2 regions of the Allobosea sp. PAMC 26642 genome follow, and region 1 is predicted to be linked to the other one. Evidence: predicted binding sites of a transcription regulator. Region 1 holds the regulator's gene; the other holds the start of a gene.

Evidence for each region. The regulator PhoB, encoded in region 1, activates phosphate uptake and scavenging genes when phosphate is short. The targets are predictions, from matches to a motif close to TGTCATNNANCTGTCAT.
Region 2: a site for PhoB is predicted at 5,963-5,979, ahead of pstS (phosphate ABC transporter substrate-binding protein PstS). Genes of this name have one in related genera too.

What each region holds. Positions count from the first base shown of each region.
Region 1 is NZ_CP014301.1:4,497,300-4,512,938, forward strand. Features, by position in the region: gene AXW83_RS21545 (beta-1,6-N-acetylglucosaminyltransferase) at 1-923, opposite strand, end outside; gene AXW83_RS21550 (Wzz/FepE/Etk N-terminal domain-containing protein) at 983-2,011, opposite strand; gene AXW83_RS21555 (glycosyl hydrolase) at 2,527-3,615, opposite strand; gene AXW83_RS21560 (O-antigen ligase family protein) at 3,919-5,346, opposite strand; gene polA (DNA polymerase I) at 5,505-8,546, opposite strand; gene AXW83_RS21570 (aldo/keto reductase) at 8,731-9,669, opposite strand; gene phoB (phosphate regulon transcriptional regulator PhoB) at 9,766-10,464, opposite strand; gene phoU (phosphate signaling complex protein PhoU) at 10,591-11,310, opposite strand; gene pstB (phosphate ABC transporter ATP-binding protein PstB) at 11,344-12,144, opposite strand; gene pstA (phosphate ABC transporter permease PstA) at 12,191-13,081, opposite strand; gene pstC (phosphate ABC transporter permease subunit PstC) at 13,093-14,064, opposite strand; gene pstS (phosphate ABC transporter substrate-binding protein PstS) at 14,252-15,277, opposite strand; gene AXW83_RS21605 (ATP-binding protein) at 15,376-15,639, opposite strand, start outside.
Region 2 is NZ_CP014301.1:1,259,420-1,275,058, forward strand. Features, by position in the region: gene guaA (glutamine-hydrolyzing GMP synthase) at 1-367, shown strand, start outside; gene AXW83_RS05865 (class I SAM-dependent methyltransferase) at 405-1,187, opposite strand; gene AXW83_RS05870 (ABC transporter substrate-binding protein) at 1,443-2,534, shown strand; gene AXW83_RS05875 (FecCD family ABC transporter permease) at 2,531-3,607, shown strand; gene AXW83_RS05880 (ABC transporter ATP-binding protein) at 3,601-4,377, shown strand; gene AXW83_RS05885 (ArsC family reductase) at 4,508-4,864, shown strand; gene pstS (phosphate ABC transporter substrate-binding protein PstS) at 4,848-5,891, opposite strand; gene tgt (tRNA guanosine(34) transglycosylase Tgt) at 6,083-7,231, shown strand; gene AXW83_RS05900 (hypothetical protein) at 7,228-8,025, shown strand; gene AXW83_RS05905 (DMT family transporter) at 7,930-8,913, opposite strand; gene AXW83_RS05910 (hypothetical protein) at 9,106-9,759, shown strand; gene eno (phosphopyruvate hydratase) at 9,767-11,050, opposite strand; gene AXW83_RS05920 (nuclear transport factor 2 family protein) at 11,207-11,668, shown strand; gene queF (preQ(1) synthase) at 11,741-12,196, shown strand; gene AXW83_RS05930 (MFS transporter) at 12,197-13,402, opposite strand; gene kdsA (3-deoxy-8-phosphooctulonate synthase) at 13,395-14,264, opposite strand; gene clpS (ATP-dependent Clp protease adapter ClpS) at 14,553-14,894, shown strand; gene clpA (ATP-dependent Clp protease ATP-binding subunit ClpA) at 14,943-15,639, shown strand, end outside.

The DNA of each region.
Region 1 (15,639 bases):
TCGACCAGTTCCAGGATTCCTGGGTTTTCCGTCTCGTCGAATTTCCGAGCGAAATAACAACCGCTCTCACGCAGCATCTCGATGTCGTCGCCGCCGAACGTTTTCGGGCGGCCATGCTCGCTGTTCATGAAGTCGAAATAGCGCAGTTCGGTTGGGGAAATGTTCAAGCGCTTGTCATTGACCAGAACGCTCTGGATGAACGCTTCCTCGGGCGCGATCAGGTCCCGGAAATAGGCGGTGATATCGGGCCGTTCGTCGACGAAGTCCAGCAGCGCTTTGACGCAGCGGCGGTTGATCGTCATCCAATAGCTGCCGCCGATCAAAGAGAAGTCTGGGCCGAACGGCGTCTTGTCAGGCTTGCGCCCCCAGCACAGACCGTAGCCCGATTCCAGCCTGTAATTGTCGGTCAGTTCCAGCAAGTGGCGCGGGATCTTGTAGATCATGCGCTCGGTTGGCGAGGTGAACGGCTTCAGTAGCGCATAGCGGAACAGATAGCGGTTCTTCACCTCGCGCGGCGGCCAGGACATCGGGCCGGACCGGGCCTGCACAGGGTCCAGCGCGTCGAAATGATAAAAGTGCGCGTCGTACTCGGTCTCGCCGAGCCTAGTTGCCAGCTCCGGCAGAGGTCGGATCGGATAGTCCTGACCGCTCAGGACGACGAGCCAGTCGAAGCCGGCCTCCGAGTTCTCGAGCCACCTCATGGTGCTGATCAGCCCGTCGATGACCGTGAAACGCGCCCGCCCGCCAGGCGACGGGATGACGTGATCGACTCCCACCATGGCGCGAAGAGCGGCCAGTTCATCGGGGGGGCCGTTATGGCTCACCACGATGACATTGTCGGTCCGATCTCGCTTGAGAGCCGAAACCAGCTTCCGAATCTGATCAAGGGCTCTGAACGTCTGCAGGACGTAGGCAATCCGCATGGAGTTTCACTTTAAATCGCTCGTCGGTTGGGTCCGGCGGATGAATGCTGCGTGTCGACTCAGGCCGTTCGCTTTGCGGGGCGAGGCTGCCGGGAGCCCGGGGAGAAGCCTCTCGCAAGCGCCGCCAGGAAGCCGATCGACAGACCGACTGCGAAGCCGACCGCGAGCGTCAGCAGCGATTTCGGGTGGCTCTTGTCCAGGGGAGGATAGGCCTCGGAGACGATGCGTGCGTCGGGGAGGGCGAAGGTCTGGCCTTGGGATGTCTCAAGGAAGCGCTTCTGGAAGCTGTCGCTGATGACCCTGTAGGTCTGCGCGGTCGACTCGAGATCGCGCAATGCCACACGTCCGAGCGCATTCCCGGCGGTTTGCGCCTGCGTGTTCCTGAACTGGTCCAGTGCCGTCTCGGCCGCATGGGCTGCGGCGCGAAGCTCGATCGAGCGCTGGTTGAGCCATTGGCTGGTGCTTCTGATCAGTTCTTCGCGCTGGTTCAACTGATCGCTGAGATACGCCTTCGCGACGGCGTTCGCCGTATCGGCGGCAGTCTTCGGATCGGACGATTTGAAGCTGATTTCGATGATGTAGGTCGAGGTGCTGCGCTTCACGTCGATGCGCGACTTGTACTCCTTGACGGCCGAGGCCGAGACGTCGCCGTCGGCGCCGGTCTCTTCAGTCGGGGTCTTCAGGAACGACCGTAAGAACGAGATCGGATTGAACTTGTCGGACTTGGCGAAATCCGGGTGCTCCGCGAGCTTCTGTTCCTTGATCACGGCGCGGGCAATGCGCTCGGAGCGAAGGATTTCGGCCTGCGTTTCGACGTTCGCCGATTCGCTGTTCGCATCGCTGGCTCGAACCTGCTGGGACGGCAGCACATTCGTCTTGGTGTCGATCAGAATCGAGGTGACCGACGTATATTGCGGCACCGTCACCATGAGGTATGCAACAGCGAAGGCAACGGACATGAACACGCAAATGGCGATCAGCCGCCAGCGAGCGCGCATGATGGCGAAGACCTCATCGAAGTTGAGTTCGATGCCTTCGCCCTGCTCCTCTCGCGCTTTTACTGGCTGTATCCCGCGCTGGTGTATCAACAGAACCTCCAAAACAGCTTAGTGGCCCCTTTGGAGATATCCAGAAGGCCCGTCGTATCGTCCGTGGCGGCGCTGACGCGGAACGCCGTCGATCGAGAGCAATGATAGACCATCGTGCTGCGATAGCGAAGTTGCTTCGCTGCAACTGGTAAAGATGATCTGGTGATAAATCTGTCCGTCATCGCCAAGTTTTCGTCACAATTTGTTTACTTCGGGGACGTTTTTCTCCGCAGGCGATCTTCGCGGGGACATTGACCCAACGGTACGCTGCCACTTCGACCATTTCCGCGACGAGCGCAACTGCAATGGATAAGACCGGCAACCGGCGGCGTGCCCAACAGGGGCATCTGAGCAACGCCTTATCGGCGTCGCTCTGCAAAGCGGGCTTGGCATGACAGGTTCACAGCACCGGTGCTTGCCATTGGATCCATGCTGAGCGCCACTTGGCGCGGCGAGAAGCCAGATTCCCGCCAGGGTGCGCTACTGCGGGTCGGCTTGCGACCCGCAGGCGCGGGCTACTTCACCCGCCAGGCATTCCTGAAGGCGATTGCGAGGTTTGGCTTCTCATCGGCGGGGTTCGACGGCGTCTGCCCTGCGATCGGCGACGCCAGCGAAATGCGGGTGTTGACCGGATTCCAGTCGGTTTCCGGAGTATCGCGCCAGCAATGCAAGGCGACCTGGTTGGCCACGATCCATTCCGACATCAGCCTGACGAAGGTTTGCTGCGCATCGATCTGCTTTGGCGTGAGTGGACCCGACGTCGTGTCGATGCCGATTCCGTAATCGGGAATGATCATGCCTTTCGAATGGCTCTTCGAGAACTCTGCGAGCCAGGCGAGGGAGTATGCCTGCATACCCTCCTTGGGCTCGACCCCGTGACCGATGACGGTCTTCTGGAAGAACTCCTCGGCAGCGACGTCGCTGGGGATGGCCTTGATCACGACTGACAGGCCGATAAAATCGACGGCGTCGTCGCCGGGATAGACCTTTTCGGGCGTGATGACCTGCTCGTCTCGCGCCGGGCTCCAGCAGATCCGGAACGACGGCGACACCTCTCTGAAGATCGTGGCGACACGCCGGAAAGCTGCAATGTAGTCCTTGGCCGTGTCGGCTTTCGCCGCCCAGCTGACCCAGCTCGCATTCATGTCCCAGCCGAGTCGCACCACGGCGTCGTAGAACCCATTGATGCGCAAGGCGGTCGCGTTTTCCCGGAATATCGCATCGTACTTGCCTGAAGCGACGGCGGCCAACGGCGTTCCCGCGACTGTCAGCGGCTGGTTCCAGAGAAGCTTGCGCGGACTGCCGACCGTGACCTCACGCCACGTCCGGATCGAATGCGCCGGAGATGTCCTGGCGTCGACCCAGTCCCTGTCCGAGCCGTAGTCGGAGATGAAGTCGACCGTGCGACCGATAATCTTTTCGAAATTCTTGACACTGGTTTCCGCGGTTGCGGGCGACAGTCCATAACCGGTATACACGCCGATAGCCGGACGCGGCACATTGGCGGCGACCGCCGTGGCCGACGACAATTCGATCAGCGTGCTGGCTGGTGTGACGACCCCGGCCAGGAGCGACCGCAGAAACGTTTTCCGTGTGAGCGTCATGATGGCGTCCCTCGCAGACCGTGTTCCGTCGAGAACGATCGATCTTCCTCTGCCGCCTTCTTAGGCTGCATGAGTGGCGAATAGGCGCACATAATCAGTCGAATTCTAGTCGTTTATAAGTTGTTAGTTAATCACGGACATGGCCGCAGAGGTCGAATAGCTGGGCGCGATCGAAGATTTCGACCTGCAACGCTGGCGTGACAATTCGAAATCTGGCCGCACCTTCGACAGTCGATCCGCCCGGTGCGTCAGGGCGATATGTCGAAGGCTGGAGACAGCAGCGGCGGCTCGACCAGCATCGCTCTAGTTCGGGCGCAGCAGCCGCAGATGCGGCAGCCGTGGCAGATCGATCGTCGGCTCTTCGGCGCCGTCCATGACGGTCTTGGCCTTGTGGAACAGCAATACGACGATCAGGAACCAGGCGAAGATCGGATAACTGATCGGGCCGTTCAAAAGAGGTTCGGTCAGTCCGTAGACCATGAAGAACGCAAAGAGAGACAGCTCTCTGCGGGCGCCGATCCGGATGCACAGGACGATCGTCGTCAGGATGCACCAGATGAACAGGCCGAAGCCGATGATGCCGGTGCTGAACAGGATTTCAAGATAGACATTATGGGCATGGGCCGCGGCCAGGAACAGATCCGGGTGGATCGGCAGGATATGCTGTGCCGAGGAAAAGCCCCATCCGATGATGGGAGAACGGTACCAAAGGTCGATGACCACCGGCCAGATCCGCGTCCGACCGGTCGCGCTGGTGATCTCCTCGCTATCGCCCGAACGCGAGACCAGCGAAAAGATTTCCTCCTGGAAGAGGATGAGCAGGCACACGGCGACCATCAGGAAGGCGAGAGAAACGAGCAGCCGTTTGCCGAAATCCTTGGCTAAGATGTAGTTCAGTCCGACGGATACGCCCAGCGCGATCACCGCCATGCGGTTGTTGCTGAGCACCATGCACAGCAGCATCGCCAAGGTTCCGCCGTAAAGGACCAGCCGGGACGCCGATTTCTGCTTGGCGTAGAACGTCATCGCAAGGAACGCCCCGGTCGCTGCCGAGGAGCCCGCGCCGTTCGAGGAACCATAGATGCCCTGGAGCCGCGACGTCACGACGAACTCGTTGCCGTACCAGTCGCTCATGCGCCCGAAGGACGGGAAGAGGATGTAGACGACCAGCGAAACTACGGCCATCACCATTCCCGACCAGACCACGATCTTGATCGTCTGCTCGGAGCCGAACTTGACGCAGCAATAGCACAGGAAGGTGAACCCCCCGATCAGCGAAACCGTCGAGGTCAGGGAGTGCGCCGGGGCCATCGAATACAAAGACGAGATGACCAGAAAGCCCAGAAACAGATACCAGTAGAACAATCCGTACAGATACAGCCTGTTGACGATCTGCTTGAAGGAAAACGCCGATATGGCCATCACGGCCATGATGGCCAAGAGCTTGAGCGCAACCTGAAAATCGATGCTCTTCTCGCCATATTCGCGATAGCGAAAATTGGCGCACAGGACGAAGATCAGGGCGACCGCCAGCACGGTACCGAAGCTCGTCTCGCCGAGAATACCCTTGTAGCCGGCATAGGTCAGGAACGGGACGACCATCGCCCCGAAGATGATCAGCCCTGCTTGGAGATCGAAAATCCCGATCGCGGTCGACAGCACGGCGACCGGCGCCAGCACGGCCAGCAGCAGTCCCAGATTATTGGCATCCGCGCTGCGAACGGTGTCCATATCCTGCCAGCACCTGCTGAAAGAGCCACGTCTTGGGCATGAATGTCTGAAGGTGACTTAACAGAGCCACCGTTTCCGAGGCAAGACAACTCGCCGAGAGCAGAAATCGGCCGGTATGGTTGCCGGAACGCGCGCGGCTTCCGGCACCGGCCATGCCGTCAATGGGCCTCGTCCCAGTTGCCGGCAGCCCTTGCATCGACCTGCAGCGGCACGCGCAACTGCAGCGCCGGATGCGGTGCATCGACCATCACCCTGGTGATGACCGGCAGGGCCGCCTCGACCTGGGCGTCGGGGACCTCGAAGACCAGTTCGTCATGCACCTGCAGCAACATGCGGGCATCGAGCTTCGCCGCCGCCAGCGCGCCCTCCATCCGGATCATGGCCCGGCGGATGATGTCGGCGGCCGAGCCCTGGATCGGCGCGTTGATCGCCTGCCGCTCGACGAAGGCCCGCTCGGAGGGATTCTTGGAGGCCACCGCCGGGAAATGGCAGATACGCCCGAAAATCGTTTCGACATGCCCGTTGGCGCGCACGAAGGTCTTGGTCGCGTCCATGTAGTCGCGGATGCCGGGGAAGCGCTCGAAATATTTGCGGATATAGGCGCTCGCCTCTTCGCGCCCGATGCCGAGCTGGTTGGCCAGGCCAAAGGCCGAAATGCCGTAGATGATGCCGAAATTGATTGCCTTGGCGCGCCGGCGCACCTCGCTCGGCATCCCGGCGACCGGCACGCCGAACATTTCGGACGCCGTCATCGCATGGATGTCGATCCCGTCGGCGAAGGCCTGACGCAGCTGCGGGATCTCGGCGATATGGGCGAGCAGGCGCAATTCGATCTGGCTGTAGTCGGCCGAGATCAGCTTGTGGCCTTTTTCGGCAATGAAGGCCGTCCTGATCTTGCGGCCGGCTTCGGTGCGGATCGGGATGTTCTGCAGGTTCGGCTCTGAGGAGGAGAGCCGGCCGGTCGTCGTCGCGGCCAGGGCGAAGGAGGTGTGCACCCGCCGGGTCTGCGGGTTCACATAGGCCGGCAGGGAGTCGGTGTAGGTCGATTTCAGCTTGGCGAGCTGGCGCCATTCCAGGATCTTCGAGGGCAGCGGATGGCCCTGCTCGGCGAGGTCCTCGAGCACGCCCGCACCCGTTGCCCACTGGCCGGTCGCGGTCTTCTTGGCGCCGGCGAGCCCCATCTTGCCGAACAGGATGTCGCCAAGCTGCTTGGGTGAGCCGATCGTGAATTTCTCGCCTGCGATCTCGTAGATTTCGTCTTCGAGCCGCGCCAGAGACTGCGCGAACTCGCCCGACAGCCGCGACAGGATCTGCCGATCGATTGCAATGCCGCGCGCCTCCATGCGGGCAAGCACGCCGATCAAAGGCCGCTCCAGCGTCTCGTAGACGGTGGTCCTGCCCTCGGCCGCAAGCCGGGGCTTCAGCGCCCTCCAGAGCCGGAGCGTCACGTCGGCATCCTCGGCGGCATAGTCCGTCGCCTTGTCGAGCGCGACTTTGTCGAAGCTCACCTGCGCCTTGCCGGTGCCGGCAACCTGGCCATAGGTAATTGTCTCATGGCCGAGATGCAGCTCCGACAGCCTGTCCATGCCATGCGAATTGCTGCCGGCATCGAGCGCGTAGGAAATCAGCATCGTGTCGTCGATCGGCGCCACCACGAACCCGTAGCGCTGCAGCAGCACGAGGTCGTATTTGATGTTTTGGCCGACCTTGAGCACGCCGGGATCGGCGAGCAGGGGCTTCAGCGCCGCGATCGCATCGTCGAGCGGAATCTGCCCTTCCAGCATGCCGCCGCCGAACAGATCCGTGCCGCCGCGATGCTGCAGCGGGATGTAGCAGGCCTTGTCGGGCGCCACCGCGAGCGAAATCCCGACGAGATCGGCCTGCATCGCGTCGAGCGCACTGGTCTCGGTATCGAGCGCAACGACCCCAGCCTCAAAAGCCCAGCCGATCCAGCGTTCCAGATCGGCAAGCGTCCGCACGCATTCATAGCTCGCGCGGTCGATCTTCTGCGCCAGCGCCTGGTTCTTGCGCGCGGCGGCGAGGTCGGCTGGGGTCGACGCGCCGTCGGTCGCGGGTGTGGCCGCACCGGGCTGCGTCACCGCCGCACTGGCGGCCAGCGAGAGCGACGGCCCGGTGCCCGCCGCATCGGCGCCGACATAAAGCGCCTTGAGTTCGGCCGCACGGGAGCCTCCGGGCGCCAAATCCGCATCGGCCTCGATCGCCGAGACATCGGCCTCGTAAGCCTCGCCCACCCGCTTGGTGATGGTGGTGAATTCCATCGCCTTGAGGAAAGCGATCAGCGGCGCCGGGTCGGGCTGGCTCAGCGTCAGATGTGACAGCGGCGTCTCGACCTTGACGTCATCGACCAGGCTGACGAGCCGGCGCGACATCAGCACCTTCTCGACGATCTCGGGATTGGTCAGCGTCTCGCGCCGCTTGGGCTGCTTGATCTCGCCGGCGCGCGCCAGCAGCGTATCGAGATCGCCATATTCGCCGATCAGCTGGGCTGCCGTCTTGATGCCGATGCCGGGTGCGCCGGGCACATTGTCGGTCGCATCGCCTGCGAGCGACTGCACATCGACCACGCGGTTGGGCATCACGCCGAAATACTCGACCACCTCCGGCTCGCCGATCTTGCGCTCGGGCCTGAAGCCGGCACCCTTCTTAGCGTCGCCGGAGGCGGGGTCGTACATCGCCACGCCCGGACCCACGAGCTGCATCAGATCCTTGTCGGCCGAGACGATCAGCACGTCGGCCCCGGCCTCGCGCGCCTGCCTTGCATAGGTCGCGATCAGATCATCGGCCTCGTAGACATCCTGCTCGACCGGGATCAGGCCGAAAGCCCGCACCGCCGCGCGCATCAGCGGGAATTGCGGGATCAGGTCCGGCGGCGGCTCGGAGCGGTTACCCTTATAGGCCGGGTAGATCTCCTTGCGGAACGAGTTCTCCGACTTGTCGAAGATGATGGCGAGATGCGTCGGTTTCACCCCGAGCACGCCGTCCTTGACGAACTGGAAGAGCTTGGTGGCAAACAGCCGCACCGCGCCCGAGGGCAGCCCGTCCGAGCGGGCATTGTATTTCCGGTCCTGGTTGATCGACTGGAAATAGGCCCGAAAGATGAAATTCGAGCCGTCGACCAGGAAGAGATGGTCGCCGGGCTTGAGGTCCGGGGCGGCGGCGTTCGGGGCTGTCTCGCTCATGGCGCGGACCATAAGCAACCGGCGCCGGGCGGTCTATCGCAGAGGCGGCGCGATCCGCAAGAAGCTGTCAGGAGTGGCCATGGCGTCCTGCTCGGGCTTGACCCGAGCATCTCTTCGACAGTGCCTTCTCGTCCTGAGATTCTCGGGTCTGCGCTTCGCGTCGCCCGAGAATGACGGTAGCGCCCTATTTCGTGATCGTATCGATCTCGGCCAGATCCTCGGGCGACAGCACCCAGTCAGCTGCTTTCACATTCGCCGCGATCTGCTCTGGCCTGGTCGCGCCTGCGATCACGCTGGAGACCACCGGCTGGGCCGCCAGCCAGGAGAAGGCGAGCTCGACCAGCGTCCGGCCCCGCGACTCGCAGAAATCCGCCAGCTTCTCGGTCTTGTCCCAGTTGGCGTCGGTCAGGACTTCCGCAGCGCGCGGCGCCTCGCGCGTCATGCGCGCGCCCTCCGGCAGTGGGGCGTTGCGCTTGTACTTGCCGGTGAGAAGGCCGTTGGCCAGCGGAAAATACGGCAGGAGCCCCATGCCGTAGTGACGGGTGGCGGGCAGCAGGTAGCTCTCGGCCCCACGCTTGAGCAGGCTGTACTCGTCCTGGCACGAGGCGAAGCCGGTAACGCCCAGATCGCGCGCCGTCCAGGCGGCATCCGCCACCTGCCAAGGCGCGAAATTCGAGCAGCCGATATAGCGCACCTTGCCCTGACGGATCAGGTCTTCGAGCGTCCGCAGCGTCTCCTCGATCGGGGTCAGCGAGTCGGGCCGATGAATCTGGTAGAGGTCGATCCAGTCGGTCTTCAGCCGCTTCAGCGAAGCCTCGACCGCGTTCATGATGTAGTGCCGCGAGCCGCCCTTCATCGTGCCGGCTTCGTTCATGTCCATGCCGAACTTCGTCGCCAGCACGATGTCCTTGCGGCGCGCGCCGAGCAACTGGCCGAGCACGGTCTCGGAGCCGCCGCGATTGCCGTAGACATCGGCGGTATCGAACAAAGTGATGCCGTTCTCGATCGCCGCATCGACGACCTTGCGTGCCGCGTCGTCATCGATCCGGCCGCCGAAATTATTGCAGCCGAGGCCGACGAGCGAAACGCGAAGGCCGGAGCGACCGAGATTGCGGGTGAGCATGGGAAAGCGTCCTTCATGGCGAATGATGCAAGGGACCAGACCCGGACGCCGTTCGCAATCGCCATGGACGCAGGGCCGCCGCGCGACGCGAACGCCTCACCCCCGAGCGAATGTCTCGTCGAAGGCGTAGCCGGCGCCGCGCACGGTGCGCAGCGGGTCTTTCGTATTATCCGGCGTGATCGCCTTGCGCAGGCGTCCGACATGGACGTCGACAGTGCGCTCGTCGATATAGACGTCGCGGCCCCAGACGGCGTCGAGCAGCTGAGCGCGCGAATAGACCCGGCCCGGCGCCTGCATCAGGAATTCGAGCAGCCGGAACTCGGTCGGTCCCAGATGCAGCTCGGAACCCGAGCGGCGCACGCGCCGCGTCGTGCGGTCGAGTTCGAGATCGCCGGCTGCCAGCAGCCCCGCGACGTGGCCCGGCTTGGCCCGGCGCAGCAGCGCCTGAATGCGCGCGATCAGCTCGGGCAGAGAGAACGGCTTGACGACATAGTCGTCGGCCCCGGTGGCGAGACCGCGCACCCGCTCGGTCTCCTCGCCGCGAGCCGTCAGCATGATGATCGGCACGCGCTCGGTGTCGCGCCGCGCCCGCAGGCGGCGGCAGAGCTCGATGCCCGACAGGCCGGGCAGCATCCAGTCGAGCAGCACGAGATCGGGCGTGTTGTCGCGCAGGTGCAGCTCCGCATCGTCCCCGCGCGCAACGCTGTCGACCTCGAAGCCCTCGGCTTCGAGATTGTAGCGCAGGAGCAGCGTTAGCGGCTCCTCGTCCTCGACGATCAGGATGCGTGCGGGCATGGCGGGTTTCCAGATGTTGGGCGGTTCCCTGCGCGTCATTCTCGGGATTGACCCGAGAATCCCTCACACCAGAACCCTCTGGTGTCCGAGATGGTCGGGTCAAGCCCGACCATGACGCGACGGGTGTCAGCTCCCGAGCACTGCCTCGACGCTGATATCGGTCGTGTCGAGCTTGGGCCGGTTCAGGTCCAGCGACTCGCCGGTGACGAGATAATGGATCGTCTCGGCGATGTTGGTGGTGTGGTCGCCGATACGCTCGACGTTCTTGGCGCAGAACAGCAGATGCGTGCAGAAGGTGATGTTGCGCGGATCTTCCATCATGTAGGTCAGCAACTCGCGGAAGAGCGAGGTGTAGAGCGCGTCGATCTCGCCGTCGCGGTGCCAGACTTCCATCGCCTTCTGCTCGTTCCCAGCGGCATAGGCGTCGAGCACGTCCTTGAGCTGGGCCTGGACGAGGCGGCTCATATGCTCCAGCCCGACCACGGCGCGGTGCGGCGGCTGGAACTGGCCGGAGATGGCCACGGCGCGCTTGGCGATGTTCTTGGCGAGATCGCCGACGCGCTCGATGTCGGAGGCGATGCGGATCGCCGAGATCAGTTCGCGCAGATCGTTGGCGAGCGGCTGGCGGCGCGCGATGGTCAGCACGGCGCGTTCTTCGACATCGCGCTGCAGGTTGTCGAGGCGCTGGTCGGCGCTGATCACCTTCTGGGCCAGCGCGGTATCGCGGCGCACCAGCGCCACGGTGGAATCGCCGAGCATACGCTCGGACATCCCGCCCATCTCGGCAAGGCTGCGGCGCAGCGCTTCAAGTTCGGCGTCGTAGGAGCGGACGATATGGTCGGTCATCGGCGTGTGTCCCTGTGCAGAGCGGAGTTCGATTCAGCCGAAGCGGCCGGTGACGTAGTCCTGCGTCTGCTTCTTGGCGGGGTTCATGAAGATGGTGTTGGTCGGAGCGAACTCGATCACCTCGCCGAGATACATGAAAGCGGTGTACTGCGAGATGCGCGCCGCCTGCTGCATGTTGTGGGTGACGATGACGATGGTGAAGTCGGTCTTCAGCTGCTCCAGCAGATCCTCGATCTTGCCGGTCGAGATCGGGTCCAGCGCCGAGGTCGGCTCGTCGAACAGGATCACCTCGGGCTTCTGCGCAATGGTGCGCGCGATGCACAGGCGCTGCTGCTGGCCGCCAGAAAGGCCCATGCCCGACGCCTTGAGCTTGTCCTTGACCTCATCCCAGAGCGCGGCGCGGCGCAGGGCGCCCTCGATGCGGTCGTCGAGCTCGGATTTCGGCGGCTTCTCATACAGGCGGATGCCGAAGGCGACGTTGTCGTAGATCGACATCGGGAAGGGTGTGGGCTTCTGGAAGACCATGCCGATGCGCGAGCGCAACTCGTTGACGTCGATGTCGTTGGAGATGACGTTGCGGCCGTCGAGCATGATCTCGCCCGTCGCGCGTTGCTCCGGATAGAGCGAGTAGATGCGGTTGAAGATGCGCAGCAGGGTCGACTTGCCGCAGCCCGAGGGGCCGATCAGCGCCGTGACATGGCGGTCGCGGAAGTCGAGGTTGATGCTCTTCAGAGCCTTGTGCTCGCCATAGTAGAAATCGAGGTTCTTGACCGCGATCCGGACGGGGGCATCGGCGTCGAGCGATTGCGGGCTCAGTTCAAGAGTCGAAAGCATCGACAGGTTCCTTCAGATCGGACGCGACGGGTCTTGGCGTCGGCTTTTACTTGGAGCCGCGCACGATGCGGCGGGCGATGATCGAAAGCAGCAGGATCGAGACCGTGATGATCAGCGAACCGGCCCAGGCGAGCTCCTGCCAGTTCTCATAAGGAGCAGAGGCGAACTGGTAGATCGTCACGGGCAGGTTGGAGACGCCGCCCTTGAGCGTGGGCGAGAACCAAAAATTGTTGTTCAGCGCGGTGAAGATCAGCGGCGCGGTTTCGCCGGCGATGCGGGCGAGTGCCAGCAGGATGCCGGTGACCATGCCGGATTTCGCCGCCCGCCAGGTGATCGAGGTGATCACGACAGAGGGCGGCGCGCCGAGCGCCGAGCCTGCCTCGCGCAGCGGACCGGGCACGAGCCGCAGCATGTCCTCGGTGGTGCGCACGATCACCGGGATCGCGATGATGCCGAGCGCCACGCCGCCGGCCCAGCCGGAATAGCCGCCCAGCGGCTCGACCATGATGACGTAGACGAACAGGCCGATCAGGATCGACGGTGCCGAGAGCAGGATGTCGTTGATGAAGCGAATCAGGTCGGCGAGCTTCGAGCCCTTGCCGTATTCGGCGAGATAGGTCCCTGCCAGAACGCCGATCGGCGTCGCCACGACGATGCCGAGGAAGGTCAGCACGATCGAGCCGACGATGGCGTTGGCGAGACCGCCGCCCTCGGAGCCGGGGCCGGGCGTGACCTGGGTGAAGGTCGCGACGGACAACCCGCCGATGCCCTTCACGATCAGCATTCCGAGGATCCAGAACAGCACGAAGATCGCCAGGAAGGTGAAGCCGGTGGCGATGACGCGCATCAGCTTGTCGGCGGTGCGGCGCGACTGGCGGACGCGGCCCCATTCGGCATGGGGAAGGGCGCGGACGGTGGACGGTGTCGTCAGGCTCATGACCAGCTCGCTCAGTAGGCTTTGACGCGCGACACGAGGATGCGCGCAATGACGAGGACGACAAAGGTGACGAAGAACAGGATGCAGCCGAGCGCGATCAGCGCGTTGAGCTGCAGGCCCATGGCCTCGTTGAATTCATTGGCGATACGCGAGGCGATCGTCGAGCCCGGATCCATGATCGAGGCCGAGAGGCGGTTCGCATTTCCGACGACGAAGGTCACGGCCATGGTCTCGCCGAGCGCGCGGCCCAGCCCCAGCATGACCGCGCCGATGATCGAGACGCCGGCCTGCGGGACAAGCACGTGGCGCACGACCTCCCAGGTCGTCGCGCCGATGCCATAGGCGCTCTCGCGCAGCACGGAGGGGATCTGGTCGAGCATGTCGCGGGTGATCGAGGCGATGAAGGGGATGATCATGAAGGCGAGGATGATGCCCGCCGTCAGGATGCCGAGCCCCGAGGGCGAGCGCGAATACAAAACCGTGCCGACGATCGGTAGTCCCTCGACGATGTTGGAGAGCGGAATTTGCACATAGGCCGCGAACAGCGGCACGAAGACGAACAGGCCCCACATGCCGTAGATGATCGAGGGCACGGCGGCGAGCAGTTCGATCGCGGTGGAGACCGGCTGCTTGAACCAGGGCGGCGCGAGCTGCGTCAGGTAGACCGCGATGCCCAGGGACAGCGGCACGCCGATCACCAGCGCCAGGAAAGCGGTCGACAGCGTGCCGACGATGGCAGGCCAGGCGCCGTACTGGTCGTTCTGGGTGTCCCAGACGCTCGAGGTGATGAAGCCGATGCCCATCTCGCGGAAGGCAGGCCAGCCGCCGACCACCATCGAGAACATGATGCCGGCGAGCAGCACGAGCACAAAGAGTGCCGAGAGGAAGCTCGCATTGCGGAAGATGATGTCGAAGGTGCCCTTGGGCGTCTTGCGCTGGATCGGCGCAGCCGGGATGTCCATTTGGTTTGTCACGGCTGTCATCCGTGGAACTCCGGTCAAAGCAAAACAAATCGAGGCAAGAAGAAGCGAGGCGGGGAGAGGCGAAAGCGATCGTTATCTCTGGATCGAACCCTCATCCCGAAGAGCGGGTATGAAATAAACCGCTCCTCGGGATGAGGGTCGAGAGAGGCGAAGCGGGATGAATCCCGCTTCGCCCTTGGATCGACGATCAGAAGATCGGCTTGCCGGCCGGGTCGGTGACGCCCTTCCAGGCGTTGCGGACCTGATCCTTGACGGCGGCCGGAAGCGGCACGTAGTCGAGGTCGAGAGCGAGCTTGTCGCCGTTCTTGAAGGCCCAGTCGACGAACTTCAGCGCGGCCTGCACTTCTTCCGGCTTCTCCGGCTTGGCGTGGACGAGGATGAAGGTCGCGGCTGTGATCGGCCAGGCCTCGGCGCCCTTCTGGTTGTTCAGCGAGATGCCGAAACCGGGAGCCTCGTTCCAGTTGGCGTTGGCGGCGGCGGCCTGGAAAGCCTTGTCGTCGGGCGCCGGGAAGTTGCCGTCCGCGTTCTGGAGCAGCGCGTAGTTGAGCTTGTTCTGCTTGGCATAGGCGTACTCGACATAGCCGATCGAATTGGCGACCTGCTTGACCGAAGCCGAGACGCCTTCATTGCCCTTGCCGCCGATGCCGACAGCCCACTGGACCGACTGGTTGGCGCCGACCTTGGACTTCCACTCGGCCGAAACCTTGGAGAGGTAGTCGGTGAAGACATAGGTCGTGCCCGAGCCGTCCGAACGGTAGACGGGGTTGATGTTGGCGTCGGGCAGGGTCACGCCGGCATTGAGCGCGACGATCTTGGGGTCGTTCCACTTCTTGATGTCGCCGAGATAGATCGCGGCGACGATCGGGCCGGTCAGCTTGAGCTTGCCGGCTTCGACGCCGGCGACGTTGATCGCGGGGACGACGCCGCCCATCACGGTCGGGAACTGGATCAGGCCGTCCTTGGTCAGGTCCTCGCCCTTGAGCGGGGCGTCGGTCGCACCGAAGGCGACGGTCTTGGCCTTGATCTGGCGAATACCGCCGCCAGAGCCGATCGACTGATAGTTGAGACCGATATTGGTCTCTTTCTTGAAGGCCTCGGCCCACTTGGCATAGATCGGGAAGGGGAAGGTCGCACCGGCGCCGGTGATGTCGGCGGCCTGGGCGATGCCCGACAGGCCGACGGTCGCCGCCGCGAGAATGAGAATTTTGCGCATTGAGGGGTCCTCGTTGGGTCGCAAGTTTCAGCGCCCCGTCAGAACACCCTCAGTATGACAGGTGCATGACATTCCGTCATCAAAGCTGTCACAAACCGTTATGCGGTGTTGCGGGGCTGCGTCCCGAAGCGCGGCAAAATCGCACGGAATGTCGCGCCTTGCCCCAGCGAACTCTCGATCGTCAGTCGTCCGCGATGGCGCAGGACGATGTGCTTGACGATGGCGAGCCCCAGCCCCGTGCCGCCCGCCTCGCGGCTGGCGGCGGTATCGACCCTGTAGAAGCGCTCGGTCAGGCGCGGCAGATGCTCGGGTGCGATGCCCGGCCCATCGTCCCGCACGCTGACGCTGGCCTCTGCGGGCCC
Region 2 (15,639 bases), 2.3 Mb from region 1:
GGGGCCGGGCCTCGCGATCCGCTGCCCAGGCGAGATCACGAAAGAAAAGCTCGACATCCTGCGCAAGGCCGACGCGATCTATCTCGACGAAATCCGCAAGGCCGGCCTCTACGACGTGATCTGGCAGGCCTTCGCCGTGCTGCTGCCGGTCAAAACGGTCGGCGTGATGGGCGATTATCGCACCTACGACCATGTCTGCGCGCTGCGCGCCGTGACGTCGGTCGATGGCATGACGGCCGATTTCTATCCCTACGACATGGCCTTCCTCGGCCGTACCGCGACCCGCATCATCAACGAGGTCAAGGGCATCAACCGCGTGGTCTACGACGTGACGAGCAAGCCGCCCGGCACGATCGAGTGGGAATAGCGAGCGGGCGATAAGCCGACTCGGCTGATCGGGCGTCTCAGCCGGGCTTGCGCGCCGAGACCAGAAAACGGTCCTGGCTCGCACGTTCCAGCCGCTGGTGCAGCGGCATGAAGCGGCCCTGCGCGCGGTGGATCGCATGGAGGTTGCGATCGATGGCGATGTCGACGAAGCCGGCCTTCGCGAGCAGTTGTGCGATAGCCTCCGGCCGGCAGCCCTTCGAGAAATAGACGCGGGAAACGATGTCGTCATGTATGGCCGCGTGGCCAGCCGGTGGCGGCGCATTTGACAGGCGCTTCGCCAGCCTCGCCAGCAGCCGCAGGGCTTTGCCGTTGCCCGGGCGCGGATTGGTCATATCGACATCGACGATCGCGACGCGGCCGCCCGGCTTGAGCACGCGAAACCATTCGCGCAAAGCCGCCGCCGGGTCCGGGAGCGTCCAGACCAGATGGCGCGTCACCACCACATCGTAGCTCTCGCCGGCTTCCAGCGTATCCTCGGCATCGCCGGCATAGAGCTTGATCGGTTTGCCGGCCGTCTTGGCCCGGGCCCGGGCCAGCATCGCCTCCGAGAGGTCGAGCCCCGTCACGCTGTAGCCGAGTTCCGCCAGCAGCAGGGAGATGACGCCGGTTCCGCTGGCGAGATCGAGCGCCCGGCCGGCCCTGGCATCACCGAGATGCCGACCGAACAGGGCGAGCCAGGCCCGGCGCTCGTCGTCCGAGAAGATTTCGTGGCCCGGCTGGCTGTCGAAGGTCTCGGACCGCATCGACCAGTAGTCGCGAATCTCGTCCTTCAGGCTGAGATTATGGTGCAGCGTCGTCATGGCTCGCATAGGTCCTGTAACTTCCGTTCGCGTGGAAACCACGAAGTGCCGACGGAAGCAAGTAGGTGAAACTGGTCCTCGTCGAAGCGGCGTCGTCCGACGTTAAGCAAGCCCGTGTTTTTGTTTAGAGTAATTATAGAACATAAAACTTGCACGCCTACTGAGACGGTCATAGGAGCCAGCCAGTTCATCTGGAAGGCTCACCTCATGATTGCTTTGCGCGAAGTCTTTTGCGGGGCGGCTCTTGCCATATCCATGCTCGTCGCATCCCTGGCGGCCCATGCCGAGAAGGTCTCGGTCACCGACGTGCTCGGCCGCAAGGTCGAAGTCGAGGCGCCGGTCCGGCACGTTATTCTCGGCGAGGGGCGGCAGATGTACTTCGTCGCCGCGCTCGACAAGGACGCTCCCTTCAAGCGCGTCGTCGGCTGGCGCGACGACCTCTCCAAGGCCGATCCCGACAGCTACAAGGCCTATCTCGCGCGCTATCCCGAGATCGCGAAGCTCCCGGCCTTCGGCGGCATGAAGGAGGGCGCCTTCGATATCGAGCAGGCGATCGCGCTGAAGCCCGACGTGCTGTTCCTGAATGTCGAAGCCAGGGTCGCCAGCGACGAGGCGAGCCTGGTCGAGAAACTCGCCCAGGTTGGCATCCCTGTCGTCTATGTCGATTTCCGCGAAAAGCCTTTCCAGAATACCGAGCCGTCGATGCGGGTGATCGGCAAGCTTTTCGGGAAGGAGGCGATCGCCGAGGATTTCATCGCCTTCCGCGCCGCCGAGATCGCCAAGGTCACGGATCGTCTGGCCAAGGCGGTAAACCTGAAGAAGCCTGTTGTGATGATCGAGCGTGCGGCCGGCTTCACGGACGATTGCTGCATGTCGTTCGGCAACGAGAATTTCGGCAAGATGGTCGAGATAGCCGGCGGCCGGAACCTGGCCGTCGACCTCATCCCCGGCACCTTCGGCACGGTCAACGCCGAGACGGTCGTCGCGGCCAATCCCGAAGTCGTCATCGTGACTGGTGGAAACTGGGGCGCCTATGTGCCTGGCGGCGCCTGGGTCGGCCTTGGCCCCGGCACCGATCTGGTCGAGGCACGACGCAAGCTTGCAGCGCTCGCCCAGCGCCCGGCTTTCGCCCAGACACAGGCCGTGAAGAACGGTCGCGTCCATGCGATCTGGCACCAGTTCTACAACAGCCCCTACCAGTTCGTGGCGATCCAGGCGATAGCGGCCTGGCTGCATCCGGAACTGTTCAAGGACGTCGATGCGTCGGCCACGTTGAAGACGCTGCACGAGCGCTTCCTGCCGCTGCCCTACGAGCCCGGATATTGGGTCACGGTCGAGCGTAAATGAGGCCGGACGTGACTGCGGTCATCCGCCAGCCGGAAATCCAGGCCCGCTTCGCCTATCGGGCGCTGACGCTGCGCCGCCGTTTGATTCTGGTTGGTCTGTTTGGCCTGCTGCTCGCGAGCTTCGTCGTCGATCTGATGGTCGGGCCGGCTCGTTACAGCGCGAGCCAGGTGCTCCAGGCACTCATCGATCCCGCCGGAGTTCCGGCCGCGTTGCGGGTAGTGATCTGGGATATTCGCCTGCCGGTGGCGCTGATGGCCGTCGTCGCCGGTGCGTCGCTGGCGGTCGCCGGTGCGCAGATGCAGACCATCCTGAACAACCCGCTTGCAAGCCCCTTCACGCTCGGCATCTCGGCCGCGGCGAGCTTCGGGGCGGCGCTCGCGCTGGTCTTCGGCGTCGGGCTCCTGCCAATCGCGGCGGACTATATCGTGCCGATCAACGCCTTCATCGTGGCGATGGGCGCAGCCCTGCTCATCCACATGCTTAGCCAGTCGCGCGGCGTCACCACCGAAACGGTGATCCTGCTCGGCATCGCATTGGTCTTCACCTTCAACGCGCTGCTGGCGCTGCTGCAGTTCTTCGCTTCCGAACAGGCGCTGGGCGCCGTCGTCTTCTGGATGATGGGCTCGCTGACGAAGGCGAGTTGGCACAAGCTCGCCATAACCTCCGGCGTTTTCGCCCTGAGCCTGCCCTTCTTCTTCCGCCGCGCCTGGGCGTTGACGACGCTGCGCCTGGGCGACGACAAGGCGGCGAGCTTCGGCATCGACGTCAGGCGCCTGCGGCTCGAGATCATGCTGCTGGTCAGCCTGCTGGCGGCCGTGCCGGTCTCTTTCGTCGGAACGATCGGCTTCATCGGGCTGGTCGGCCCCCACATTGCGCGCATGGTCATCGGCGAGGATCAGCGCTTCTTCTTGCCGGCCTCGGCGCTGGCTGGAGCTGCGATCCTCTCTGCGTCCTCGGTGGTCTCGAAATCGCTGATCCCGGGCCTGATCTTCCCGATCAGCGTCGTCACCGCCCTGATCGGCGTGCCCTTCTTCTTCAGCCTCATCATGTCAAGCCGGAAACGCGCATGGTGAGCCTCACGCTAAGGGGTGTCGGCGTCGCCTATGGCCGCCGCATGGTGCTGCAGGGCATCGACGCGCCGGCCTTGACGGGGGGCGAGGTCGTGGCCGTCATCGGCGCGAACGCGGCGGGAAAGTCGAGCCTGTTCCGGCGTATCGCCGGGCTGGTCGCGGGCGCCGGCGATATCGTCATCTCCGGCAGGAGCATCGTGGCGGGGCGCGCAAAGCCCAGCGCCTGCTATCTGCCGCAGGATACGGCGGTGAACGCCGTCCTCACCGTCTACGAATCGATCCTGCTCGCCTTCAAGCAGGGCGGCTCTTGGTCGGTCAGCGACGAGGAACTGCAGCGGATCGACGCGGTGCTGCGCGAATTGGAGATCGAGGATCTCGCCTTCCGCGGGCTAGGCGAGCTGTCGGGAGGGCAGCGCCAGCTCGTCTCGATCGCCCAGACACTGGCGCGCGAGCCCGACATCCTTCTGCTCGACGAGCCGACCAGCGCGCTCGACCTGCATCGCCAGTTCGAGGTGCTCTCGCTCGTCCGCCGGCTGGCGCGCGAGCGCGGCATGTTGGTCCTGATCTCGCTACACGACATCAACCAGGCCTTGCGCTTCGCCGACAAGGTCATGGTCCTCGCGCATGCGGGCATGGTCGCCCTGGGGCCGCCGCGCGAGATCGTGACGCCCGCGCTGCTCGCCGATGTCTACGGCGTGCGCGCCCGCGTCGAGGTGCTGGAAGGCGACCAGCCCTACGTCGTCGTCGAGGGATCGGTGAAGCACGCGGCTTGAGGCGTTCGTGAAGACAACCGCCGGGCATCGACGCGCTGCGAAATCGGGTGGATGTTGAATCGCCAGCGGTACCTTGTCATTCCACTCGCAGCCGGTCTCGACCGATGCTGACCGCCCCGGGATAATCCACATGAGCATCACGATCTACGGCATCAAGAACTGCGATACGATGAAGAAGGCGCGTGCCTGGCTGGACACGCACGGGATCACCCATGCCTTCCACGACTACAAGGCTGCCGGCATCGACCGCGCCTCGCTGGAGCGCTGGATCGCCGAGCATGGCTGGGAGACGGTGCTGAACCGCGCCGGCACCACCTTCCGTGCCTTGTCGGACGCGGACAAACAAGAGCTAGACGCGGCGAAGGCTGTCGCGCTGATGCTGGCGCAGCCCTCGATGATCAAGCGCCCGGTACTCGATCTCGGCGGCCGTACCCTCATTGGCTTCAAGCCGGAGATCTACGAAGCGGCGCTCAGCTCGCGGGCTTGAGGTTTGCCGCCCAGTAGTCCTTGACCTGCTTCACCAGAGCATCCGGCAAAGGCACATAGCCGAGGGCCGTTGCATCGGCGCCGCCTGTCTCGAGCGAGAGTCGGAAGAAGTTCAGAACCTCGCGGGTGCGCGGCGTCAGCGGCTTCGGCACCAACGCGAAGGTGGTCGCGACGATCGGGTAGGCCTGGGCGCCGGGCGCGTCGGTCAGCATCAACGCGAAATCCTTGGTCGAGGCCCATTCGGCGCTGGCGGCGGCGGCTTGCAGGCTCGCGGCGTCGGCCTTGATGAAATTGCCGGACTTGTTCTGCACCAGCCCATAGGCCAGCGAAGCGCGCAGCACTTGGCCAAGCTCGATGTATCCGATCGAATTCTTGATCCGCCCTATGGCACCTGCAACGCCCTGCGTACGTTCTGCTCCGACGCCGGTCGGCCAGGCCACCTGCGTGTTGGCGCCGATCCGGTCGCGCCATTCGGGGCTGGCCTTGCTGAGATAGTCGGTCCAATTGAACGTCGTGCCCGAGCCGTCCGATCGGTAGATCACGTTGATCGCGGCGTCGGGCAACTTGAGATCGGGATTGACGGCGGCGACCGCGGGGTCCGACCAGCGCTTGACCTTGCCGAGATAGATATCGGCGAGCAGCGCTCCGGTGAACCTGATCTGGCCGGGACTGATGCCGTCGATGTTCACGACGGGAACGATACCGCCCATCACGATCGGGAACTGGACGAGGGCCGTCCGGGTCAGTTCCTCGGGCGAGAGCGGCCGGTCGCTCGTGCCGAAATCGGTGGCGCGCTGGGTCACGCGGACCTCGCCGCCAAGCGAGCCGACCGGCTCGTAATCGACCCCGATGTCGAGCGGGACCATCTCGGCCCCGTCGGACTTGGCGATTCTGTAGTTCTGCGCCCATTTGCCGATGACCGGAAAGGCGAAGGTCGAGCCAGCCCCGGTCAGGGGCTCCGTTTGGCCCGGTGAGACTGAGGACGCGAGCAGCGCACCAGCGAAAGCAAGAAGGACCAGAGGCTTCATCGCGAACTCCTCGCAAAACGGGGCAGGCCGGACGCCGGGCGTGCAGCAGACACTGTTGCTAGGAGCCTGTGATGACGGTGCCGTGACGGCATCCGGCGCATTGGTCGCCGCGGGAGGCGTGCAGCTTCCGCATGTGAGAACCTCGCGCCCGCCCTTTCGCCGGAAGCCTCCCTGCGCTACCTCCCACCCCCATGACGACCGAATTCAGCTTCCATCTGCTTGGCCGGGACGGCGCCGCCCGCACCGGCGAAATTCGGATGCCGCGTGGCGTCATCCGCACGCCGGCCTTCATGCCGGTCGGCACGGCCGCGACCGTGAAGGGGATGTATCCCGAGCAGGTCAAGGCGCTCGGCGCCGACGTCGTGCTCGGCAATACCTATCACCTGATGCTGCGGCCGGGAGCCGAACGCATCGCGCGGCTTGGTGGCCTCCATGAATTCATGAATTGGCCGCACCCGATCCTGACCGATTCGGGCGGCTTCCAGGTGATGTCGCTGGCGAATCTTCGCAAGCTCACCGAGGAGGGCGTCACCTTCCAATCCCATATCGACGGCTCGAAGCACATGCTGAGCCCCGAACGCTCGGTCGAGATCCAGAACCTGCTAGGCTCCGACATCGTCATGCAGCTCGACGAATGCGTCTCGCTGCCCTGCGAGGATGCCGTGGCCGAGAAGGCGATGCGGCTGTCGCTGCGTTGGGCGGAGCGGTGCAAGGCGGCCTTCGGCAACCCGGCGGGCAGGGCGCTCTTCGGCATCGTCCAGGGTGGGGCGGTGCCGCGCCTGCGCATCGAGAGCGCGAAGGAACTCGTCGCCATGGACCTCAAGGGCTATGCCATCGGCGGGCTCGCTGTCGGCGAGCCGCAGGACGTGATGCTGGCGATGATCGAGACGGTCGAGCCGCATCTGCCGGCCGAAAAGCCCCGCTATCTCATGGGCGTCGGCACGCCTGACGATCTCGTCGAGGCGGTCCTGCGCGGAATCGACATGTTCGACTGCGTGATGCCGACGCGGGCAGGGCGCCACGGCCAGATCTTCACGCGCTTCGGCAGGATGAACCTGAAGAACGCCAAACATGCCGAAGACCCGCGGCCGATCGACCCCCAATCGTCTTGTCCTGCGGCCAACGCCTATGCGCGCGCCTATCTGCATCATCTGGTCAAATCCGAGGAGATGCTCGGCAAGATGCTGCTGACCTGGGTCAACCTCGCCTATTATCAGGATCTGATGGCGGGCCTTCGTGCCGCGATCGCGGCCGGTCGTCTCGCCGATTTCGTCGCCGAGACCAAGGCGGGCTGGGCAAGGGGCGAGACAGCTAGCGAAAACGACGGCGAGCCGGCGTGATCGATCCCTGGATCGGCATGCTGGTCGCCAAGATGGCGGTCGCCGCTGCCGTTGTCGTGGGCTGCTCGCTTCTGGCCGAACGGTCCGGCCCGGTCGTCGCGGCGATGATTGCGACGCTGCCGATCTCGGCCGGTCCCGTCTATGTTTTCCTGGCGCTCGAGCACGATCCGGCCTTCCTCGCCGCAGGCGCGCTCGGCAGCATGCAGGCCAATCTCGCCAATACGGGCCTGTCGCTGGTCTATGTGCTGATGGCGCAGCGCTTCGCGACGCTCGCCAGCCTTTCCGGAGCCATGGCGGCCTGGTTCGCGCTCGCCATTGGCCTGCGCCTCGTCGAGCCGTCCTTCCTCGTCGTGCTTTGCGCCACAGTATTGGGCTTCGTGGGCCTGCATATCCTGTTCAGGCCCTACCTGGCGGCGCAACCCAGCAGTGCTGCCGGGCGGCCGTGGTATGCGATCCCGCTGCGAGCGGCAGGCGTCGCGGTGCTGGCGGGCACCGTCACCACCGTGAGCAGCCATGTCGGCCCGACGTGGTCCGGCATGCTCGCGGCCTTTCCCGTGGTTTTATCGAGCATGATCGCGATGCTTCAGCCACGTATCGGCGGACCGGCCGTGGCCGCGGTCATCGCGAATTCGGCGCTCGGCCTGATCGGCTTCGGGCTGGCGCTCGCAAGCGTCCACCTGAGCGCCGGGGCGCTCGGCTCATGGGCTGCCCTGGCGGTCGGGCTTTGCATCTGCGTCGGCTGGAACCTTGCCTTGATGCTCAACGCCCGACGCTCGCGCCGGGCGGCGCCATGAGGCGACGAAAAGACCGCCGATGATCAGGGCGAAGCCGGTCACCTGCAACGGGCCGGGAATTTCGCCGAGCACCGGGATAGCGAGCAGCGTTCCCGTCACCGGGATCAGCGGCGGGAAACGTCCGACAACGGCGGCGCCCAGCACATGCGAGGCCCAGCCCCAGATCCACAGGCCGACGATGACGTTCACGACGCCCTGATAAAGTGCATGCGCGCCCAGCACCCACCATGGCGCGATGTCGAAACCCCGGAAAAAGAACACGGCGTAGAACGGCAGATAGGCCATCGACAGCACGGAGACGATCGCGGCGGCCTTGAGACCCTCGACCTTCCAGAGCTGGATCATCAGGGGGTAGAAGCCCCAGAGCAGGCCGACGCCGAGAAAGCACAGATCGCCCCGCAGGGTGCCGCTCGTGGCGCCGGTACTGCCGGCGATGCCCAGGCATGCAAGACCCGCCAGCACGCCCACGATCCCCAGGACGAGCATGCGCGAGAGCACCGCACCGAACAGCACGACGCTGCCGATGATGCCGATCAGCGTGACCGTGCCGGGTCCGATCGTCGCGCCGTGCGCTGCCGGCGCCATGGTGAGGCCGGTCAGCATCAGATAGGTCATTGGAAACCCGCTGGTCAGTGCCAGCAGGAGGCCGCGCTTCCAGCCGACGCCGCCGCAAGCTGCGAGACCGGGCTTCAGGAAGATCGGCAAAAGCAGCAGGCCCGCAGTCGCAAAGCGCAGGGCGAGCAGATCGTATTGGGTCAGGCCGTTAAGAACCGCATAGCGGCTGACCACGAAATTGGAGCCGAAGATCAGGACGGTCAGCAGCATTCCCGCGATAGCGAGCCGTGTCCGGCGGCGCGCACGCGCCGTTGCGGCGCTCGAAAGAGGCACGATCTGATGCATGGGCCTAGGCATAGCGCCGAACGAAGCATGTCCGTTAGCGGCACGCATGCATGACGCCTGCGCGCCGTCTCGCATTGCAGCAGAAACAAGCGGAGACATTCGACCGCAATTGCTCCTCGGTTCGGCCTTTCTCGCGCCCGGCGATTCAGCGCTTCTACACCGGCAACAGGATCACCATCGATGCCACGACGCTCAATCGCCTCGACTTCGGCTCTGCTCGCTCGCGAGTTCGGCGGGCAGGTCGCCATCTCGATCGCAGCCTCGGCGGTCGCCGCCGCCTTTCTGGCCGCGCCCGAGCTGTTCCAGTCCGGGGAGGCGGCAAAAGCGAAGACCGTTATGCAACAGGAAGAGCCCGGCGGCTGGGTCTCGCCGGTCGCCCCCGACGGCAAGATCGGCATTCGTCATCGCGATGCCGCCTCGAACGTCGATGTTCGAATGGCCTCGGTTCTGCTGACGCCGGCAAGCCTCGCCATGCCGATGAGTACCGGCTGGCCGCAGGTCGTCTTCGAAGAGCCTGTGTCAGCCCGCGCCCGGAGCACCGAGACTCACCCGGTCGTGGCGCTGGCCGCGCCGCAGCGGAAACCCATCGCACCCCTCGAACGATCGAAAACCGCCGAATCAGCGCCGATGCCGATCAGGCCGGCGCGCCTGATGGCTCCGGATGGACAGGTCGCAACCGTTTCCCAGGCATCCGCGCCGGCATCGCCATCCGGCGACGCGACGCCATCGACGCTCGCCCGGGTTGGGAGCGTCATGTCGAGCGCGGTCGGAACCGTCGGCGCGGCCGGAATCTGGACACTGTCGCAGGCGTCCGGCCTTCTGCCGCGCCTTTAGGTGCTGATCAGGCGAGTGCCTTAAGCGCCGCCCGGCCGGCATAGACCGCCTGCGCGCCGAGCTCTTCCTCGATACGCAGGAGCTGGTTGTACTTGGCCGTGCGGTCCGAGCGGGCGAGCGAGCCGGTCTTGATCTGCCCGCAATTGGTCGCGACCGCGAGGTCGGCGATCGTCGAATCCTCGGTTTCGCCAGAGCGGTGCGACATCACGGCGGTATAGCCGGCGCGCTGGGCCATCTCGACGGCGGCCAGCGTCTCGGTCAGCGTGCCGATCTGATTGACCTTGACCAGGATCGAGTTGCCCGTCCGCTCCTTGATGCCGCGTGACAGCCGCGTGACGTTGGTGACGAAGAGGTCGTCGCCGACCAGCTGGCACTTCGAGCCGACGAGATCGGTCAGCGCCTTCCAGCCCTCCCAGTCGTCCTCCGACATGCCGTCTTCGATCGAGACGATCGGATAATTGCCGACGAGCTTGGCGAGATACTTCGCCTGCGCCTTGGGATCGCGCGTCTTGCGCTCGCCCTCGTAGACATAGGAGCCGTCCTTGAAGAACTCGGTCGCGGCGCAATCCAGCGCCAGCGCAATGTCCTCGCCGGGCTTGTAGCCGGCCGCCTCGATCGCCTGCATGACGAAGTCGAGCGCCGCTTCCGCCGACTTGATGTTCGGCGCGAAGCCGCCCTCGTCACCGACATTGGTGTTGTGGCCGGCGTCGTGGAGCTTCTTCTTCAGCGTGTGGAAGATCTCCGAGCCCATCCGCAGCCCCTCCGAGAAGGAGGGCGCGCCGATCGGCATGATCATGAACTCCTGGAAGTCGATCGGATTGTCGGCATGGGCGCCGCCATTGACGATGTTCATCATCGGCACGGGCAGGACACGGGCCGAGGTGCCGCCGACATAGCGGTAGAGCGGCAGGCCGGCGCTTTCGGCTGCGGCCTTGGCTACGGCGAGCGAGACGCCGAGGATCGCATTGGCGCCGAGCTTGCTCTTGTTCTCGGTGCCGTCGAGTTCGATCATCGCCTCGTCGATCGCAACCTGGTCCTCGGCATCCATCGCGACCAGCGCCTCGGCGATCGCGAAGTTGACCGCCTCGACCGCCTTCAGCACACCCTTGCCGAGATAGCGGCTCTTGTCGCCGTCGCGCAGCTCGACGGCCTCATGCGCTCCGGTCGAGGCGCCTGACGGCACGGCAGCGCGACCCATCGAGCCGTCTTCCAGCACGACATCGACCTCGACGGTCGGATTGCCGCGGGAATCGAGGATCTGGCGGCCGATGATATCGATGATCGCGGTCATGAGAGGCTCCGGGGCGGCTTGGGGCGGCGGTGATGACGCGCTTCTAGCCAAGCAGGTGCCGGACGGGAAGCCTTGGAGCATGATTTGATCTCGCATCGCCCCATTGGAGGGATTATTGCTTGCGGATCGCCTCGCACCAGCCAAAGGAGTTTCGTCATGAAGGGCCCGGCCTTGTTGATAGGATGCGCGGCCGTAACAACTCTGCTCGTCCAACCGGTCAAGGCTGCCCCGAAAGACGATGCTTTGGATCTCTTCGCCCAGTGGACGAGCCTGTTCAATGCGGGCGATCTCGACGGTCTTCTGGCGATCTACGCATCCGATGCCAGCGTGCACGGCACGACCAGTCCGAATCTCGCCATCGGCACCGAGGCGTTGAAAGCATACTTCACGCCGGCATTGCGCGCGAAGAACCAGGTGAAGCCGGTCGGCGATCCCGTCGTAGCGGAAGCTGGTGCCGGCGCGGTGGTGATGAGTGGTTACTATGAATTCAGCGGAACACGTGGCGACGGACAGCCCTTCACGGTGCCCGCCCGCTACAGCTTCGTCATGATCGGATCGGGTACGACGGCGCGGATCGCGCATCAGCATTCGTCGCCGCGCCCCCGCCCTGCAAATTGATCGATCGTCACTGCCGTGGGTTTTCAACGGGCCGCGCAGTCTTTAGGTGATGCGCAAAACCGGAACCCGCACATGACCCTCGATGCTTCGACCCTCCAACTCGGCCATGCAACGGCGCTGCCCGCATCGCCCGAGGAAGCCCGCCTCGACCGCGTGCCCAACCCCCATGCCGGCACAAGCTATCTCGCGCGCTTCACCTGCCCGGAATTCACCTCGATCTGCCCGGTCACCGGCCAGCCCGATTTCGGCATTCTGGTGATCGACTATCTGCCCGGCGACTGGCTGGTCGAATCGAAGTCGCTGAAGCTCTATCTCGGAGCCTTCCGCAACCACGGCGCCTTCCACGAGGATTGCACGATCGGCATCGGCAAAACGCTGGTCGAGCTGCTGAAGCCGGTCTGGTTCCGCATCGGCGGCTACTGGTATCCGCGCGGCGGTATCCCGATCGACGTGTTCTGGCAGACGGGCAAGCAGCCCGAAGGTGTCTGGGTTCCCGATCAGGGCGTCGCGCCCTATCGCGGCCGCTGATCAGGTTCGGCTGCCCGCCAGCGGCAAGATCCGCGGCGTCATGACACCGAGCAGCCCGATGCCGCAGGCGAAGAACAGGATCGCCCCCGTCGTTCCCAGCAGATGCAGCGCGATGCCCATCAGCACAGGCCCGATCGCATGGCCCATGAACAGCGCGCAGGCGAAAAGCGCCACCGCTGAGCCCCGGGCCGTCGGTGCAAGTTCCGTCGCCTGGGCCTGGAACGTGCCGTGCATCAGGAAGAAGCCGAAGCCGTTCAGCATGAAGAAGCCCACTGCCGTCCACCATGGCAAAAACGGCAGCGAAAACAGGACGTAGCCCATCGCCATCAGCAGGCCGCCGCTGACGGTCATGCGGGCCGGCCCGAGGCGCTCGACCAGGATGCGCGTCAAGATGCCGTAGACGATGCCGCCAAATCCCGTACCGGCAATCACGATACCGGCCAGCGACGGGCCTATCGCCGACCGCTCCTGCAGGATCGCGGCGACATAGGGAGGCATACCGAAGATCAGGCTGCCTTCGGTGATGACAAGGGCATAAAGCAGTTTCGTCTTCGGGTTGGCGAAGACGACGCCGTAATTCGCTAGTGCTCCCTTGAAGCTCAGCGGCGGTCTTGCGGCATCGGGCCGCGGCTTCAGCACCAGAACGACGAGCAGCGCCGCGCCTGCCGCCACCGCGCCGGCTACGACGAACACGGTGCGCCAGCCCAGATGTTCGGCGATCAGTCCCGAGCAGGCAGCGCCGGCCATCTGACCGACGATCATGATGACGAGAAAGCGCCCGAGCAGGACCTGTCGCTCCGCCATGGGGGCTCGGTCCCCGATCGCCGCCATGGCAACGGGAATCACACCGCCGGCGACGACGCCCGTGGCCGCCCTGACCACTGTCAGGATCTCGAAGCTCGGCGAGAAGGCGGCGCTCACGGACAGTATCGCGAGCAGGCCGAGACACACGCTGATCGTTTTGAGCTTGCCCGCGGAATCGGCAATCGGCCCGAGAAAGGGCTGGCCGACGGCATAGGCGAAGGAAAACGCCGTCGCCATCGCCGCGATCTGAGCGATCGTCCGGCCGAAATCGAAGGCCAATGTCGGCACCAGCGGATCGACCAGGCGCATGGTGAAGGTCGATGCGAAGCCGCAGGCTCCCAGCACCAGGATCAGGCGACGAAGGACATCGGGCTTTGACGGGCTGGCCGGAGAGTCAGACATAAGCCAGAGTATGCTGCGCCGCACGCTTGGCAAGGCGATCAAAGTCTTGCAGCTCTGCAATCAGCGCAGGGAACTCCGCCAGCGGGACCATGTTGGGACCGTCGGAGGGTGCGGCGTCTGGGTCGGGATGCGTCTCGATGAACACGCCGGCGACGCCGACAGCGACGGCCGCGCGCGCCAGGACAGGCACGAATTCCCTTTGGCCACCGGAGGACGAGCCCTTGCCACCGGGCTGCTGCACCGAATGGGTTGCATCGAAAATCACCGGAGCGCCGATTTCGGCCATGATCGGCAGGCTGCGCATGTCGGTGACCAGCGTATTGTAGCCGAAGGATGCGCCGCGTTCGGTCAGCATGACATTGGGATTGCCGCTCTCGGTAATCTTGGCGGCGACGTTGACCATGTCCCAGGGTGCCAGGAACTGACCCTTCTTGACGTTGACGACCCGCCCTGTCCTGGCGGCGGCGACGAGAAGGTCGGTCTGGCGGCACAGGAAGGCCGGGATCTGAAGCACGTCGACGATTTCGGCGACAGCCGCGCATTGGCTCGCTTCATGCACGTCGGTCAGAACCGGGAGGCCCGTCCGTTCGCGGATTTCGGCAAAGACGGGCAGGGCAGCGGCAAGCCCCATGCCACGCTGGCCGCTTACGCTGGTCCGGTTGGCCTTGTCGAAGGAGGTCTTGAACACGATGCCGATGCCGAGCTTGACCGACACCTCCTTCAAGGCGAACGCCATCTCCAGGGCATGGTCGCGGCTTTCCATCTGGCACGGGCCGGCGATCAGCGACAGCGGCAGGCTGTTGCCGAAACGCACGGGGTTGGCGAGATCGTTGCCGATCGAGACGATGGCATGGGCGGTCATGGCGGCGTTCCGGTTGCAGGACGCGGGCTTAGGTCCCGCAAGGCCTCGCGGTCAAGCCGCCCATCCGGGCGCCTTGCCGACCCTTCAGCCAATAACATGCGGCATCCTGCCGAACGGACTGGCGAACCGGAGGCGAGGTCTGTAAATTCCCCGGCGAAGCACTATCTCGGGTGGGACGGTTAGGGATCGATCTTGAGGACAACGGCGGCGATCATGACGCAGGAAGGCGACGGCACAGGCTTCAGCGCAGCGATCATGCCGTCTCAGGTCGGTCGCACGGCGACGCGGATGGCCGATCGTCCCAGGCGGCCGTCTTCGCCCACCGACGGCGGTCGTGACGGAACCGGCACCGCGGTCCTGACCCGTACCCGCACCCGCAAACCCAATCTCTACCGCGTGCTGCTGCTCAACGACGACTACACGCCGATGGAGTTCGTCGTCCACGTGCTTGAGCGGTTCTTCCAGAAGGACCGCGCCGCTGCGACGCAGATCATGATGCATGTGCATCAAAACGGTGTCGGCGAATGCGGCGTCTTCACCTACGAGGTCGCCGAGACCAAAGTCACGCTGGTGATGGACCTCGCCCGCAAGCACATGCATCCTCTGCAATGCGTGATGGAGAAGAAGTAGCGTTTTGAGTTCGCTCACCCCTCTGACATCGGAATAGGAGCGCAATCCGTGCCGAGTTTCTCGCGCAGTCTCGAACAGGCGCTTCACCGCGCCCTGGCGCTCGCCAACGAACGTCACCACGAATACGCCACCCTTGAGCATCTGTTGCTCGCGCTGGTCGACGATCAGGACGCGGCTGCGGTCATGCGTGCCTGCAGCGTCGATCTCGACACGCTGCGGCGCAATTTGGTCGATTATATTGACGCCGAACTGACCAATCTGGTCACCGACGGCCGCGACGATTCCAAACCTACCGCCGGCTTCCAGCGCGTGATCCAGCGGGCCGTGATCCATGTCCAGTCGTCGGGCCGCGAGGAGGTGACCGGCGCCAACGTGCTCGTCGCCATGTTCGCCGAGCGCGAGAGCCACGCCGCCTATTTCCTGCAGGAGCAGGACATGACCCGCTACGACGCGGTCAATTACATCAGCCACGGCATCGCCAAGCGCCCCGGCGCCGGCGAGACCAGGCCGGTGCGCGGCGTCGAGGAGGAACCCGAGCAGCAGCGCGATTCGCGCGCCGCCGATCAGGGCGGTGGGGATGCCGACAAGGACAAGAAGAAGAAGGAAAGCGCGCTCGACGCCTATTGCGTCAATCTGAACCGCAAGGCGCGCGATGGCCGCATCGACCCATTGATCGGCCGCGAGGCCGAGGTGCAGCGCACGATCCAGATCCTCTGCCGCCGCCAGAAGAACAACCCGCTGCTGG